DNA from 4 places in the Erwinia sp. HR93 genome. Region 4 is predicted to be linked to each of the others. Evidence: predicted binding sites of a transcription regulator. Region 4 holds the regulator's gene; each other region holds the start of a gene.
The links. Region 4 encodes LexA, which represses DNA repair genes until DNA is damaged. Its sites were predicted from a motif close to TNCTGTATGTACATACAGNA; they were not measured.
Positions count from the first base shown of each region.

Region 1 (4,112 bases), 1.9 Mb from region 4:
GTAGCGCTGAAATCTACCGATTTGCAAAAAGAAAGCGCGGTGATCCCCGTTGGTCAGACCGGCCTTGACGGAAAAACCTATACTGACGCGTCATATTATATTGCCGGGCTTGGGGCCGATAATGGGAAAAACGTAGGCGGCTATGGAATGATTATGGTCGGCAGCGACATTACTATTGATGGAACTATTACTCCCGGCATTATATTTTCCGGAGATAATGGTGCTATGTGGGGTGGTGGTACATCGCAATTAGGGGCATGGATGAGTGCCGGCAGCTATAATTATATTTACAGTTTTTCCAATGATGGTGAAAAAACACCGCTAGCGCTGACCACACTAACTGGAACGTTAAAAACTCAGGCCTATATAAATAAAGGCTCAGAGCTTGATTTAACGCAGGCCGTTCATTTGAACGGACAAACCACGATTGATCTCTATTATTTGTAGTTTTTTTCCTACGCATTCCTGTAGGGCCGAGGGCATCATATGCCCTCCTTTTTAACATTCATGAGAATATCCAACACGCTTAATATTCTGGTCAGGCAATCGAATAATATCAGATAAGATGCCTTTGATTTTACTAAGAGGTACTTTCATTAGATACTTTGCATAAGCATTTATCTTAATATTATTTCGATGTCATTTCCGAACACACATCAGGTACTGGATTAAAAAGCTAATTTCACTTTTAAACGAATTATTATCCTGGGCTCTCTATCACCAGAGTCGTCTCATTACGCATTGAGCCGCCTGCGTGCTATAGATTTAGCAAAATGAGCGACGTATTCTAAGGTTCCAGCTTACTTATTATTCAGGATAGCCGCTTCTTTTAGCGCGCGATGGGTAAATCAGACAGCCGCGTCGTATAGCGCGGAGATAGCATTTCCCGCTTCATTCCCCAGGCTGGCTGCAGCCCCTGCCCGGCAAAATACAATGACCCTCGCCCATTTTTCTCGTTAATCTGATCCAGCACCGCCATTAACCGGGCGCTATTTTCTCGCGGCGCCGCTTCATCAAAAAGATTAAGCTGTGCTACGCCCTGGCTAAAAAAGTCGCCCAGCATAACGCCCGCCTTCATATAACGATAACCGTCACGCCAGATGTTTTCGAGGCAGCGTATCGCCGCATTGATAATATCTCTGCTGTCCTGAGTCGGCGTCATCAGCGTTATCGATGCGCTATTGCCATAATAAGGGGCATTGAGCGTGAAGGGGCTGGTTTTCACAAAGACGGAAATATAGCGACAAAACTGATGCTCACCGCGTAATTTTTCGGCCGCGCGAGCGGCATAACTACACACTGCCTGACGCATATCCTCGTAATGTATGATACGTTCGCCGAAGCTTCTGCTACAGACAATCTCCTGTTTTACCGGCGCAAACTCTTCAATTTCCAGACACGACTCGCCGCGCAGCTCCCGGACGGTTCTTTCCAGCACGACATTAAAATGCCGCCGGATTAGCCGGGTATCGGCCTCGGCCAGCTGTAGCGCGGTTTTAATTCCCAGCGCGTCGAGCCTTCTCGCAATTTTACGCCCAACGCCCCATACTTCCTCAATGGGCGTCAGGGACATCAGTTTGCGCTGATGCACGACATTCGATAAATCCACCACTCCGCCCGTTTTCTGTTGCCACTTTTTAGCGGCATGATTTGCAAGCTTTGCCAGCGTTTTGGTTTGCGCTATTCCTACGCCAATAGTGAGATGAGTACGCTGTCGCACGCTGGCGCGAATTTCGCGGCCAAACTCGCGCAAATTTCGGCAGTGGTTTATGCCAGACAGATCGCAAAAAGCTTCGTCGATACTGTAGATTTCACAGTGCGGCATCAGTTCCTCCAGCGTGCCCATCACCCGGCTACTCATATCCGCATACAGTTCATAATTCGAACTAAAGCAGGCAATGCCATATTTTCGGAAAGTCTCTTTTTGCTTAAAAAAGGGCGCCCCCATCTGCACGCCAAGGGCTTTCGCCTCCGCGCTAAGCGCAATAACGCAGCCATCGTTATTAGAGAGCACCGCAACGGGTTTACCCTGTAAATCAGGGCGGAATACCGTCTCACAGCTGGCGTAAAAGCTATTCACATCACACAGTGCGAACATTATCAGCCCAGCGATTTCACAACGTAAGTAACCACGCCGAATACGGTCAGGTCATTCTCATTCATCAGCGGGATAGGCTTATAGTGCGGATTCATTGGTATAAGCTGAATCTCGGGATGGAGCTGCAATTTTTTAACCGTAAACCCGCCGTCGAGCGCTGCGACAATAATGTCCCCCTGTTTTGCGGTACGAGCGCTATCGACAATAAGCAGATCCCCATCACCGATACCTGCATCAATCATTGAATCACCGGCCGCCCGCACCAGATAGGTAGCGAAGGGATGGCTTATCATTAACTCATTGAGGTCGATTCTCTTCTCGACATAATCCTGCGCAGGGCTGGGAAAACCGCAGCAGACAAGATCGCTATAAAGCGGTAAAGGATTCTCTTTTTGTAAGCCAATAGATGTAAGAAACTGCATAATAGCCACCCATAAATACTGTGTATATTTACAGTATTTATGGTTCCTGCATTTCTATCAATAGCCTATTTACGCATGTTGCCTAACCGCCTGCCACAGCTGAAAATTTAGTTTCTGGCGTTAGAGCGTACGTTGAGAAATATCATGAACGGAAGAAGTAACGCAAAGATGGCGGAATATGCAAAAGCCGCAGCGGCAGAAGTATGCACCGGACCGCTAAGCGCCTAATAGTGCCAAAAAAGAAAGCCTTCTGGCATAGGGAAGACACCCTATGCCGGTAATTTGCTTTTGCTGCTTAGCCTGAGGTAGATACCTTTGTGCTAGTTCAGCCTCAACCTCGGAGTAAAAATAATCATCAACTGATATAGAATGCTTTAATATCAAACCGAATGAAATTACTGCACTACTATTTTATCCCCGATTCTTTAACTAATCTCTATTCACGATAGCTAAGCGCTATAATCTGACAAGATTTAATTTGCGCGTATTTTTTTGAGAAATACTGATAATAATATAATTGCCCGCTGTATCTTATGACATACTACAACAGCACCTAGTTTATTAATTAATAAATATTTAAAAAATTACAAGTAAGTTTAATACAGTTACACATCATTATTTTATTGCATATTAATCATAAAATAAAAGCACTAATACTTGGTTGATTCAAGGAAGACCGAACACACATAAACCATTACATCCCCAAAATATATCAATGCCTTATTATCACCTAATAAAATTACTAAGCAAAAAATTATCTCTCTATTAAAACAGATATAAAATATTTATCTACAGATAAATAGGCCACATCGGAGTGGCCTTTTTTATTCTATTTAATAATTCAGTATATCGTTAATTAACCCCTGCCAGTCTTTTTACCTAAATAACCTTGCACCCAGAATCCGCCACCGCCCTTAGGCTTTCCATATATGATACCCCAGCCGCCAGCTACAGATTCCATTTCTTTTTTTGTCAATACTCTCATTGCGGTTTTCTTGTTCATTACTAATACTCCTTCTTCATAGATTCTCTATTAATAGGTCATATTTCCATGCCACCTATAAGGAATATTAATATATTCTTAACTGGTGTGTTTTTTGCGGCCTTTATCTCAATTTTTACCGATACTGATATAATAGCAAAAACATCCATAAGATATAATCAGAAAATAATTATATATATGACATAGAAAAATAAATTGTTTTAATAAATACAAGTAAGGAAGAATAATAAATATACTAGTAATGTAGTACCAATAAAAACCATTCTGAATGATATCATTTATTACATTATTAATGATTTTTCACTAACCTGCAATTTTACTATTATTCTTTCTCCAAAAAAAAGTGTATATACGGTTGGTCAATAATGTTTTTTAATTAAAGGCAAAGCAAATATAAGAGCCGCAGCTTTAATTGGATTTTTATATGCAGCTTTAGATAAATTTTTGCAAAAAGAATTAGAGAAAAAAGCCAACATAAACTTCACATCTATGTTGGCTATATATTACAAAGGTGGTGTTACATATTCGCGATAATCGCGTCGCCGAACTCTGAGCATTTCAGCAGTTTAGCGCCTTCCATCTGCCGCTC
Region 1 covers NZ_JAXUDP010000001.1:2,950,966-2,955,077, reverse strand. Annotated here, with positions in the region: gene SFA31_RS13840 (DUF1120 domain-containing protein) at 1-447, shown strand, start outside; gene SFA31_RS13835 (Y-family DNA polymerase) at 830-2,098, opposite strand; gene umuD (translesion error-prone DNA polymerase V autoproteolytic subunit) at 2,101-2,520, opposite strand; gene SFA31_RS13825 (hypothetical protein) at 3,377-3,523, opposite strand; gene icd (NADP-dependent isocitrate dehydrogenase) at 4,041-4,112, opposite strand, start outside.
Region 1: umuD (translesion error-prone DNA polymerase V autoproteolytic subunit) is a predicted target of LexA. The motif match lies at 2,537-2,556, and genes of this name have one in related genera.

Region 2 (4,112 bases), 1.6 Mb from region 4:
CGCTGTTGCTGCGACGCGGCGAATTGACGCGCCAGTTCTGCCTGCTCTGCAGGCTCTTCATCTTCGGCAGGTTCAGCGTTACCGTAAACACTTTGCTCATTTTCATAAGCCGCACCGTAGCGTTCGCGCTGGGTATTCTCAAACTGGCGTGCCAGCTCATCCTGCTGGAGCGCCTGCGCGGCTTCGTCGTCTTCTGCTATAGAATGATATGCGTGACTCTGCTTTTGTAATGCCTCAGCGCGGGCGCGCTCTTCAGCCTCGCGCTGAGAAGGCAATTTAATTCCGTATGAGGCTAATTCGCGGCGGGTTGGAACCCTGACGCGGTTAGGACGCGGTAATTGAGGCCCAATACCTTCTTTAACCTGAGCTCGCGGGGCTTCTGTCGCTAAATCAAATATCGGCGCTGCGGTAGGTGCCACCTGCCCTGCGCCAGGGATCGCCGAAGCGGTCGCCAACCCATATGACGCGGCGCTATCTCCGAACGGAAGTGCGGTAGTAGAAGCAGAGGCAATCGCATCATCTGACGGAGCGGAGGGTGATAACGAATACTCGCCGCCCGGCTGCGCTGTTTCTCTGGGAAGCGGCGCTTGCTCAGCCTCCCATTGCGGGAATGAAGAATGATCAATCTCGGCCCTGCCATCTGCTACATTCTCTAATTCTAATGTAGATATCGCCTCAGAGCTGGATGATGCGGGTGCCGTCATGTCGTGTTCACGCCCGTGAGCAGGGAGGTTTTCGTAGCCACTTTCGGCATAAGGCGCCTCACTGGCATGCAGGCCCGGCCCATTATTTTCAGATACTGGCACGACACTATGAGTCAATGCATCAGACGCGTAGGGCTGCTGCTGGGGAATTCCTTCAGCCTGTGGCGCTAACGCTGGTTCTGCCGTCGTTGCCTCCGGCATGGGTTCCCACTGTACAGCGGGTGTTTCCGCCTCCGGTAGAGGAACGGTGATATTCGGGTCAGCAATGATAGCCTGCGCAGCGATTTCTTCAGACCATTCGGCGCCCATGGCCGGTTCAGCTATCGAAACCGTAGCTATACTGGTGCCATTGAGTAGCGGATCATTATAATCCTGACGTTCTTCCGTCACTCGCTGGCTGGAAAACAGCACGTCATCCGGATCAACGGCTTGCCCGTTAGCAAAAATCTGAGGTTCGTCATCCATACGCCTGCCGGAAAATAGCGCATCGTCCGTATGGCGCCCCACCGGATTAGAAAATTTTTCTGCGGCATGTCTGCGACGTAGCACCTTTTTGAATCGTGAAGGGTGAGCACTGGGCGCTTCATCGTCTTCTTCATCGCGCCAGGTATTGTCCCGACGCGTGCGATTGCTGGCAAAAGTCAATACGCTCAGGACGGCGCCGCCGATTTTTTCAGCAATATTCACCCACGACCAGCCGGTGAAGAGCGTTAACCCCGCAGCCCACACGCACAGCAGCGCGATAGTACCGCCGCTGCTGTTCAATAGCGGCATCATGGCGGTACTCAATAAACTGCCAATTACGCCACCAGAGGCGAAATACCAAATATCATCAGCGTTGATCGCCGCCAACCCGCAAGACGTAACAATAATTGCCAGCGCGCCAATCAGACGCAAAGATAGCGCGAAATAATCAATATAATCATCGTTTTCGCGACGCTGCCATGCAAACCAGCAGCCGCCGAAAATTATCACCGGCACGGTATACGCCATAATCCCAAAAATAAAAAATAGCGTGTCGGCAAGCCAGGCGCCCGGCGCACCGGCCAAATTATGGATAGGCTCATGCCACGCCGTTTGCGACCAGCTCGGATCGGAAGGGTTAAAGCTAAGCAACGCCACCATAAGGTATATGGCAAACAGCGAAATGAGGAGCAACAGCGCTTCATACAGACGGCTGCGGTTGCTAAGCCTTGTCAGTGTGATGTCTTTATCTTCGGTGTATTCCTGGCTCAAGAAAAACTCTCCAGGGTTTGGGTTGTATTCCACGGTAGCGCGCTACGGGGGACAATAACGGTTAACGGGCTCATCGCCAGACCTCTTCTGAACATTGTATAACAGTGCATACCCGGCACCTGCTTCAGAGATAATCGGCGTTATGATGCTCCGGATGACGTAATCATCGACGCAAAACGACGCGGCAGCCGCAGGCTTACAGCCTGATAATTAAACGGCAGCAGCATCGGTTCCCCGATCCTGCTGCTGTATGGATTAACAGGAGTGTAAACAAACTATATCGATTTTGCACCTGTTCCGTGTTTAGCGCGTTTTAATCACCAGACGATTGCTCTGTTTTACTTCTTCCATCACAACATAAGTACGGGTGTCGTTCACACCGGGCAAACGCAGCAGCGTTTCTCCCAACAACTTACGGTATGCAGACATATCAGGCACGCGGGTTTTCAACAGGTAATCGAAATCGCCAGAAACCAGATGACATTCCTGAATTTCTTCCAGCTTCTGCACCGCCGTATTGAATTGCTCAAATACATCCGGCGCACCGCGATTTAATGTGATCTCAACGAAAACCAGCAGGGACGCGTCGAGGTATTGTGGATTAAGCAACGCCGTATAGCCTTGAATAAATCCCTGTCGCTCCAGGCGACGCACGCGTTCCAGGCAAGGCGTGGGAGAAAGCCCTACACGCTTAGAAAGCTCAACGTTGGAAATGCGCCCATCCTTTTGCAGTTCATTCAATATATTTCGGTCAATGCGGTCGAGATCTTTACCCGGACGCTTTTTACTATCTACCATTATTATTGTCTCTCAGTATTCCTTCCTTCACTTGCCATCCCCCCGAAACGCTCACTGTTCCCGGGCACGCGTAAGTGGACCGTTACCAGCCGACAGCCACTGATATAACGCATGATGTCTGTCCACATCATGCCGGAATTCCATGGCCCGATAGTGCATTCGCTTTCATACCAGAGGACGTCGCTTTTGCACCTATCCCTGAAATGTTTTCGCAAATGCACAGGGGATTGTCAAAGTAAAACATCTTTTTTTAGTGAAACGTGCCAGATTCTTCTCATTAGCCCGATAATCCCTCATCATATCGGTTCCTGCAAACCCACTTTTTGCGAAGTTAATGCAGAATTTCCTTACTTAAAGAGAGCGCGTTTCATCGCGTTTATCTATCACACATATCGTTAACAAAATTGCCATCCTCTTTTTTTGCTGTCACAAATTCCCTACAATCCTGCAGATTGTCCGCCAATAAATTGTTGAGGAACTCATGGGTACGGCTAAACACACTAAGCTGTTAATTTTGGGCTCAGGCCCGGCGGGTTATACGGCCGCCGTCTACGCCGCACGCGCAAATTTAAAACCGGTGCTTATTACCGGTATGGAGAAAGGCGGCCAACTTACCACCACGACCGAAGTGGAAAACTGGCCTGGCGATCCGAGTGGGCTTACCGGCCCCTTATTGATGGAGCGCATGCATGAGCACGCCGCGAAGTTTGAAACGGAAATTATCGTCGACCACATTACCCAAGTTGATTTGCAGCAGCGCCCGTTCAGGTTGACCGGCGACAGCGGCGAATACACCTGCGATGCGCTGATTATTGCCACTGGTGCATCCGCCCGCTACCTTGGCCTTCCCTCGGAAGAGGCATTTAAAGGGCGCGGCGTTTCGGCCTGTGCGACATGCGATGGTTTTTTCTATCGTAACCAAAAGGTTGCCGTGATCGGCGGGGGGAATACCGCCGTTGAAGAAGCGCTTTATTTGTCGAATATCGCCTCAGAAGTTCATCTGATCCACCGTCGTGATACCTTCCGCGCTGAAAAAATATTGATTAAACGCCTGATGGATAAAGTTGAAAGCGGCAACATCGTGCTGCATACCCATCGCACTCTGGAAGAGGTTACCGGCGATCAAATGGGCGTAAGTGGGCTGACGCTGCGCGATGTTCGTTCGCCGGAGCATACGGAAAATCTGGACGTTGCCGGCTTATTTGTCGCCATTGGGCATAGCCCCAATACCGCTATTTTCGAAGGTCAGATCGCGCTGGAAAACGGCTACATCAAAGTTCAATCCGGCAGTCATGGCAATGCGACACAGACCAGCATTCCCGGTGTATTCGCCGCAGGGGATGTTATGGATCATATCTATCGGCAGGCCATTAC
Region 2 covers NZ_JAXUDP010000001.1:2,685,416-2,689,527, reverse strand. Annotated here, with positions in the region: gene SFA31_RS12615 (DNA translocase FtsK 4TM domain-containing protein) at 1-1,940, opposite strand, end outside; gene lrp (leucine-responsive transcriptional regulator Lrp) at 2,244-2,738, opposite strand; gene trxB (thioredoxin-disulfide reductase) at 3,220-4,112, shown strand, end outside.
Region 2: SFA31_RS12615 (DNA translocase FtsK 4TM domain-containing protein) is a predicted target of LexA. The motif match lies at 2,185-2,204, and genes of this name have one in related genera.

Region 3 (4,112 bases), 650 kb from region 4:
TTATGCGAAAGAAACGTTGCGCCTGCTGACTGCCCGCGGCGCGCATTTCGTCTTTGCCACCGGGCGGCACCACGTGGATGTCGCGCAAATCCGCGACGGTCTTGATATTCCCGCCTACATGATAACCTCCAACGGTGCGCGGGTGCATGATATGGCCGGGCAATTAGTTTTCTCTCACAATCTGGACAGCGATATTGCCGCCGATCTTTTTGGCATGATGCACGTCGATCCGAATATTGTGACCAACGTGTATCGCGACGATGATTGGTTTATCAACCGTCATCGCCCTGAGGAGATGCTGTTTTTCCCGGAGGCGGATTTCACATATCAGCTTTATGAACCCCAGCTTCTTGAACCGCAGGGGATCAGCAAGGTGTTCTTTATCAGCGACAGGCATGAACATTTGCTGCCGCTGGAGCAGGCCATTAACGCGCGCTGGGGAGATAGGGTAAACGTGAGCTTTTCAACGCTCACCTGCCTTGAGGTGATGGCGGGCGGGGTTTCTAAAGGTCACGCGCTGGAAGCGGTTGCTACCGCGATGGGCTATGGTTTGCAGGACTGCATTGCGTTCGGGGATGGTATGAACGACAAAGAAATGCTGAGCATGGCGGGTAAAGGTTGCATTATGGGTAACGCCCATCAGCGCCTGAAAGATCTCCTGCCAGCGCTGGAAGTGATTGGCACCAATGCGGAAGAAGCCGTGCCGCACTACCTGCGGAAACTTTTCTTAGCTGAGGTTTGATTTAAAACTGGAGTGATTATAAAACATCCACTGGTCAATGAGAAAATGAAATAATAGCGCTACGACTTCGCTACAATAGGCTTTTTTAATGCGAAGCGAGGCCTGGTCGTGGCGCTACTTATTATTACCACGGTGCTGTGGGCATTTTCTTTTAGCCTGATTGGTGAGTATCTGGCAGGGCACGTTGACAGCTATTTTTCAGTGTTAATGCGCCTTGGTCTGGCATTTGCCGTCTTTTTGCCTTTTTTACGCGGCTATGGGCAAAGTATCAAAACCCGCGCGCTATATATGCTGGTTGGGGTGCTGCAGCTGGGCCTTACTTATTTGCTGAGTTTTCAGGCCTATTTATATCTGACGGTTTCCGAGTTTCTATTGTTTACCGTGCTTACGCCGCTGTACATCACCCTTATCTACGATATCCTCCGCCGACAGCGGCTGCGCTGGAGCTATATGCTGAGCGCACTGCTGGCGGTGCTGGGAGCCGCAATTATTCGTTATGACCGCCTGAGCGAACATTTCTGGACCGGCTTGCTGCTGGTGCAACTGGCTAACCTTACCTTTGCCATCGGCATGGTGGGGTATAAGCGGCTCATGGAAATTCGTCCAATGCCGCAGCGCGGCGCTTTTTCCTGGTTTTATCTTGGCGCTTTCCTGGTGGCTGCGGTGGCGTGGCTGCTGTTGGGCAACTCAAAGCAGCTTCCTACAACCCCATTACAGTGGGGAGTTTTGGTCTGGCTTGGGGTTGTCGCATCGGGGCTGGGATTCTTCATGTGGAACTACGGCGCTACCCGCGTGGATGCCGGTACGCTTGGCATTATGAATAATATGCACGTACCGGCAGGATTACTGGTTAACCTGGCTATCTGGCAGCAGCGTCCTCACTGGCCGAGCTTTCTGGCTGGAGGTGCGATAATTGTGGGGTCGCTCTGGGTGCACCGGCGCTGGGTCGCTCCACGCTCCGCACAAAGGGTAAATGCTCGCAGGCGTGACTGCGGGCAAAATGAATAAATGCCGTAGAGACCGGCTGGTGCTGTTCGCCGCTGCGAACGGCGGCATAAAGCCGACTCCATAATCCATCTCCCAGCGGACGCGTCGCGATCAGCCGTTGACGCTCCGCGCTTTCAGCTACCCAGTGCGGAAGCGCGGCGATGCCCATTCGCGCAGCTACCATCTGCATAAGCAGTAGCGTGTTATCTACATGCTTCAGCGCTGGCGTAATCCCCGCCGGCTGCAGGAAGTGCCGCCATATATCAAGGCGGGAACGCTGGACCGGATAAATCAGCAGTGTTTCCGCCGCTAAATCCTGCGGACTAATCTGCGCTTTGGCCGCCAGAGGATGATCGCAGGCCATTACCAGACGTACTTCGTAATCAAACATCGCAGAGTAGTGCAGGCCGCTTTTGGGCAAAATGTCAGAGGTGAGAACAATGTCCAGCTCGCCTTGCTGCAGCGCAGGCTGCGGATCAAAAGTGACCCCTGATTTGAAATCCACTTCCACCTGCGGATACCGCTGACTAAATTGCGCCAGCGCCGGCGTTAGCCACTGAATACAGCTATGGCATTCAATCGCAACACCTAGCCCGCTATGCCGAGGCTGGCGGCATGCCTGCAGCGCGTGGCTAATTTGCGGCAAAATTTGTTCCGCCAATGCTAACAAAACCTCACCCTGGGGCGTAAAGCGTAGCGGCTGGCTTTTGCGTACAAAGAGACGAAAGCCGAGCCGCTGTTCCAGATCGCTGAACTGATGCGACAGCGCAGACTGCGTTTGGTGCAGCACGGCAGCCGCCGCGGCGAGCGAGCCGCTATTGCGCAGCGCTTGTAGGGTCCGCAGATGTTTTATCTCGATCATGAATCCCCTTCACCTTGTCATGAATATTTTGCGCTTGAGGAAGACACAGTACCTGTGGATTATGGATGTGTAAACATCCAGACGGCTAAATAAAAATTACTTCCAGTGGCAGACCGCTCGGCGCGTAACGGATCCCTATACGACCGCATCGTCCACGGCACGCTGGCACTGAAACCGCAAACATGAGGCAAACAGCATGACAATCCTGAACCACACCCTTGGTTTTCCGCGTATTGGCCTGAAACGCGAGCTAAAAAAAGCGCTGGAAAGCTATTGGGCGGGCAAAGCGACGCGCGAAGCGCTGCTTGAAACGGGGCGCGAGCTGCGCGCTCGCCACTGGCAGCAACAGAAGCAGGCTGGCGTCGATCTGCTGCCAGTCGGCGATTTTGCCTGGTACGACCATGTGTTAACTACCAGCTTATTATTGGGAAACGTCCCCGCCCGCCATCAGAATGACGATGGTACCGTAGATATCGATACGCTGTTTCGCATAGGCCGCGGGCGGGCGCCCAGCGGTAAACCGGCGGCAGCGGCGGAAATGACCAAATGGTTTAATACCAACTATCACTACATGGTTCCGGAGTTTGTCAAAGGCCAGCGGTTTCAGCTTACCTGGACTCAGGTGCTGGATGAGGTCGATGAAGCGCTGGCGCTGGGGCATCGCGTAAAACCCGTGCTGTTAGGGCCAGTTACCTATTTATGGCTGGGTAAAGTGAAAGGTGAACAGTTTGACCGCCTGAGCCTGCTGAACGACATTCTCCCGGTGTATAAACAGGTACTGGCTGAACTGGCCCGACGCGGAATTGAGTGGGTGCAAATCGATGAGCCAGCGCTGGTGTTGGAACTTCCACGGCCCTGGTTAGAGGCTTATCAAACTGCCTATGACGCGCTGCAAGGGCAGGTAAAGGTGTTATTGACTACCTATTTTGAAAACGTCGCGCCGAATTTAGAGGCCATCGTCGCCTTGCCGGTTCAAGGGCTGCACGTGGATTTAGTACACGGTAACGATGATGTTGCCGGGCTGCATAAACGCCTGCCGTCTCAGTGGGTACTTTCGGCGGGCGTAATTAACGGGCGCAACGTCTGGCGTGCGGATTTGAAAGAAAAATATGCGCAAATTCAATCTATTGTCGGGCAGCGTGAGCTCTGGGTTGGTTCTTCCTGCTCGCTATTACATAGCCCGATAGATTTGAGCGTAGAAACCCGGCTGGATGAGGAAGCCAAAAGCTGGTTTGCCTTTGCGCTACAGAAATGCCATGAACTGGCGCTGCTGCGCGATGCGCTAAATTCCGGTAACCCTGAGCAACTGAACGCATGGAGCGCGCCAATTCGGGCGCGTGAGAATTCGGTGCGCGTACACAACGCCGCCGTAGCGCGGCGACTGGCGGCGATTACCGCTCAGGATAGCCAGCGTGCCAGCGTATATCCGCTGCGCGCTAAAGCGCAGCGCGAGCGCTTTAAACTCCCGGCGTGGCCGACGACGACGATTGGCTCATTTCCACAAACGACTGAGATCCGCGG
Region 3 covers NZ_JAXUDP010000001.1:423,958-428,069, reverse strand. Annotated here, with positions in the region: gene yigL (sugar/pyridoxal phosphate phosphatase YigL) at 1-742, shown strand, start outside; partial or broken gene SFA31_RS02000 (carboxylate/amino acid/amine transporter) at 851-1,615, shown strand; gene metR (HTH-type transcriptional regulator MetR) at 1,602-2,591, opposite strand; gene metE (5-methyltetrahydropteroyltriglutamate--homocysteine S-methyltransferase) at 2,788-4,112, shown strand, end outside.
Region 3: metR (HTH-type transcriptional regulator MetR) is a predicted target of LexA. The motif match lies at 2,655-2,674, and genes of this name have one in related genera.

Region 4 (4,112 bases):
GCGCACCCGTTCAGCATTATGAACGTTAATCCCCTGATAAAGCCGGTTCCAGGTGAAACCAAGTACGCGGTCGGTAATGCGAATGGCCTCATAGGAGAAGTTGGCGGCAATCTCTTCCATTAGTGCAATGGCATTTTGCTGCGCTTTTTCATGCGAAATTTTTTTGCTGCGAGCTTCATCCTCGACCGCCCGAGCGATAGCCCGGGATGAAAGGAGTTTATTAAACAGATCCTGGCGAGCAGGAAGGCGCGGCCCTACGGCGGCTAAACGGAGGCGGGCGAAGTGCATACGCGCAACGCGCAGCAGTTTCTGCGCGATGCTTTTATCGGTGCCGTGTTCCGTGGCCATCCAGCGCAGCGAGACGGGCGTGGAAAAACGGACAAAGCTATCGCGGCCCAGCCACAGCACCGCAAAAAATTTCTGAATACCATTAAGCATGCGTAAAGGAGGATTTGATTCTCCTTTTTCACGCCCGGGCGAGCGCCCGAACATAACGGAAACCGGCACCAATTGGATATCCAGATTAGGGTTGCGCCGGTGAAGATCCAGATAATCATGAAACAGTTTTATCGACTCTTCTTTTGGCGTGTAATAAGTAAATACGCGCGGTCCGTCGTGGACAAATACGTAGCGCGGTAAAACAATGCCATCAACCTCAAGCGGATCGAAGGGATCGGGCAGATCGTGCGCCAGACACTGTTCACGAAGCGTCAGAATGTCCGCTTTTGAATTGTACGGTAAGACATAAATTATCGGTCTGGAGATATCGAGCCCCAGCTCAGCGCAGGGATCTTCAGGAACTAATTTACTTTTTACCAGCAAACTTAGTGGTAAATTAAGCAACTTATAGAAAAAGTGGGGCCAGTCTACCATAGACAATGTTAAGCCTCTGAGTGAAGAGCGTCATTACGGCGCAGCATACCAGAAATAGCATATAAATTCTGCGACATTGCTGTATTTACGGCTTTTTCGCCAGGACGCAAATTTTAAAAAAGGGTTTTTTCATGGCTAATAGTACCACCGGTATTACCCGTATTATCAAGGCTGCCGGCTATTCCTGGAAGGGGCTTCGCGCCGCATGGCGCAATGAGGCGGCCTTTCGTCAGGAAACATTACTGGCGGTCGCGGGCATAATCATCGCCTGCTGGCTGGATATTGATGCGTTAACGCGCGTGCTGCTTATTGGATCCGTGGTACTTATTATGATCGTTGAAATTCTTAATAGCGCCATTGAAGCAGTGGTTGATCGTATCGGTACTGAAAAGCATGAACTTTCTGGCCGCGCGAAGGATATGGGATCGGCGGCGGTATTCATTGCGATGCTGCTCGCCGCTTTTGTCTGGATCTCATTATTGTGGCAACGCTTTTATTGATTCGCCCGGTATTGCGATAAGTCGCTGGTTTTTGCTGAATTATGGTTCCCTTAACGTATTGCGCTGTATATACTCACAGCATAACTGTATATACAACCAGGGGGCGAAATGAAAGCGTTAACGGCCAGACAGCAGGAGGTTTTTGACCTCATCCGGGAGCATATTAGCCAGACGGGTATGCCGCCAACGCGGGCAGAGATTGCTAAGCAGCTTGGATTTCGTTCTCCGAATGCCGCGGAAGAGCATTTAAAGGCGCTGGCGCGGAAAGGCGTAATTGAAATCGTCTCTGGTGCCTCCCGTGGTATTCGACTGATGGTGGAAGAAGAAGCAGGCCTTCCGCTGGTAGGGCGCGTTGCCGCCGGAGAGCCGCTGCTGGCGCAGCAGCATATTGAAGGGCACTATCAGGTTGATCCTTCTTTATTCAGGCCTGGCGCTGATTTTCTCCTGCGCGTGAGCGGTATGTCGATGAAAGATATCGGTATTATGGACGGTGACTTACTTGCCGTACATAAAACCCAGGAAGCACGCAATGGTCAGGTAGTAGTTGCTCGTATTGAAGACGAGGTCACGGTGAAGCGGTTAAAAAAACAGGGAAATGTTGTCTGGCTACTGCCAGAAAACAGTGACTTCGAGCCGATTGAAGTGGATTTGCGTTCGCAAAACTTTAGCATTGAGGGCTTGGCCGTCGGCGTTATTCGCAACGGCGAATGGCTCTAACCGTTTTAAAACACTAAGCCTTCCTGGCTATTATCTGCGGTATATTTGGATTAAGCGCCAGCCATCCTGTCGGCGCTTTTATTCGCGTGCTGCCAGCCCACAGGCGGCGCGCAGTGTGTCAGCTATTACAATCAGAGTAGTTTCCTCAACGTCAGACGTTGCCAGGCGCACCGTAATTTCAGGGCAGGATGCTGCGCGGCGAACTCTACTTTTTCAGCGCTGCGCTGAGATGAAAACGACAGGGGAAGGGAAACATAGCCGGCCGATGCAGAGTCGATAAGCAAAGGGATGCGGGTTAACTGAAGCAGGTAAATTATGGCGGTGTGTGGCAGGTTATTTGCCTGCACGCACGGCCTTCGCCCGGTAATTCCTTTGCACAATAGTTTTAGCCTGCGCTCCAGCTTATACGGTGGAAGGTGCTCTGATATACGCATTCGTCTGGGATTAATGTACATATCTTCCGGATGCGTATATCTTCCGTGCCTGCCAGATGCTTATCTTATTAGCCGGTCGCTTTTCTTGTCAGGAAGAAAGCGCTGGTGATGTATTTGATAGAGCCATCATACTTACCTTATCCCGCTTATTCACAGGTTGTTTCAGTGTCCGAGGCGTTACTGACCTCTATTTAAGCTTTTTAATATTCATCTCAACAATGCTGCCTGAACTTAAGAACGTTATTTGCCGTTAAATTGGATACACTTTGCGGCCCGGTCTATTTAGCTTTATTGAGAGCACCACGCTAACTTGTGAATATCTGGCTGAATGCAGGGGCACTAAAGCGCGCGCAATCATTTGCCATGTTACGCCTGCGCTACGCCCGATCGGGTAGTTTAGAACCATGAAGCCTGCTGTTCGCAGCAGGAGAAGATAAATCATTATAAATGGGCTGGACGATGCCTTTTTTCCATAAAACAGATAAAGCACTGTGGCGGCTGGCGCTGCCGATGATTTTTTCCAATATCACTGTACCGCTGCTGGGGCTGGTGGATACCGCCGTTATCGGCCATCTTGATTCGCCAGATTATTTGGCCGGCGTAGCCGTGGGAGCAACCACGACCAGCTTCCTGTTTATGCTGCTGCTTTTTTTACGTATGAGCACGACGGGGCTGACCGCTCAGGCGTGGGGGGCTAAAGATATCCCGGCGCTGGCGCGCGCTTTAGCTCAGCCTATGATGCTGGCGTTAAGCGCAGGGGTTGCTATCGTTGCGTTACGTACTCCACTGATTGACCTGGCTTTGCATGCGGTGGGCGGCAATGAAAATGTTTTATATCAGGCGCGTCGTTTTCTGGAGATCCGCTGGCTTAGCACGCCGGCCTCGCTGGCGAATTTGGTGCTATTAGGTTGGTTATTGGGCGTCCAGTATGCGCGGGCTCCGGTTATTTTGCTGGTGGTGGGGAATGTGTTGAATATCACACTCGACCTTTGGTTCGTTATGGGACTTGGCATGAACGTGCGGGGGGCAGCGCTGGCAACGGTAATAGCAGAATATGGCACGCTGCTGGTGGGACTAATTATGGTATTTCGAGTGATGCGCCTGCGCGGTATAGATATCCAGCTACTCAAAGGCGCGTGGCGCGGCAATCTGCGCCGTTTACTGGCGCTGAATCGCGATATCATGCTGCGTTCGCTGCTATTACAGATATGTTTCGCGTCGCTGACCATCTATGGTGCCAGGCTAGGGAACGATATTGTTGCGGTCAATGCGGTGTTAATGACGCTACTGACGTTTACGGCCTATGCGCTTGACGGCTTTGCTTATGCGGTGGAGGCGTATTCCGGGCAGGCTTACGGGGCGCGCAACGGTGGGCAGCTACTTAACCTGTGGCACGCTGCCTGTCGGCAGGCGGGGCTTGTCGCGCTGTGCTTTGCCGTTATTTATGCCTGCTTTGGGCGCTATATCATTGCAGTGTTAACTTCGCTGCCTGAGTTACGAACGCTGGCCGATCACTACCTGTACTGGCAGGTTCTGTTACCGGTGATTGGCGTCTGGTGCTATTTGCTGGATGGTATGTTTGTAGGTG
Region 4 covers NZ_JAXUDP010000001.1:1,076,153-1,080,264, forward strand. Annotated here, with positions in the region: gene plsB (glycerol-3-phosphate 1-O-acyltransferase PlsB) at 1-873, opposite strand, end outside; gene SFA31_RS05105 (diacylglycerol kinase) at 1,005-1,373, shown strand; gene lexA (transcriptional repressor LexA) at 1,482-2,090, shown strand; gene SFA31_RS05115 (hypothetical protein) at 2,222-2,437, opposite strand; gene dinF (MATE family efflux transporter DinF) at 2,984-4,112, shown strand, end outside.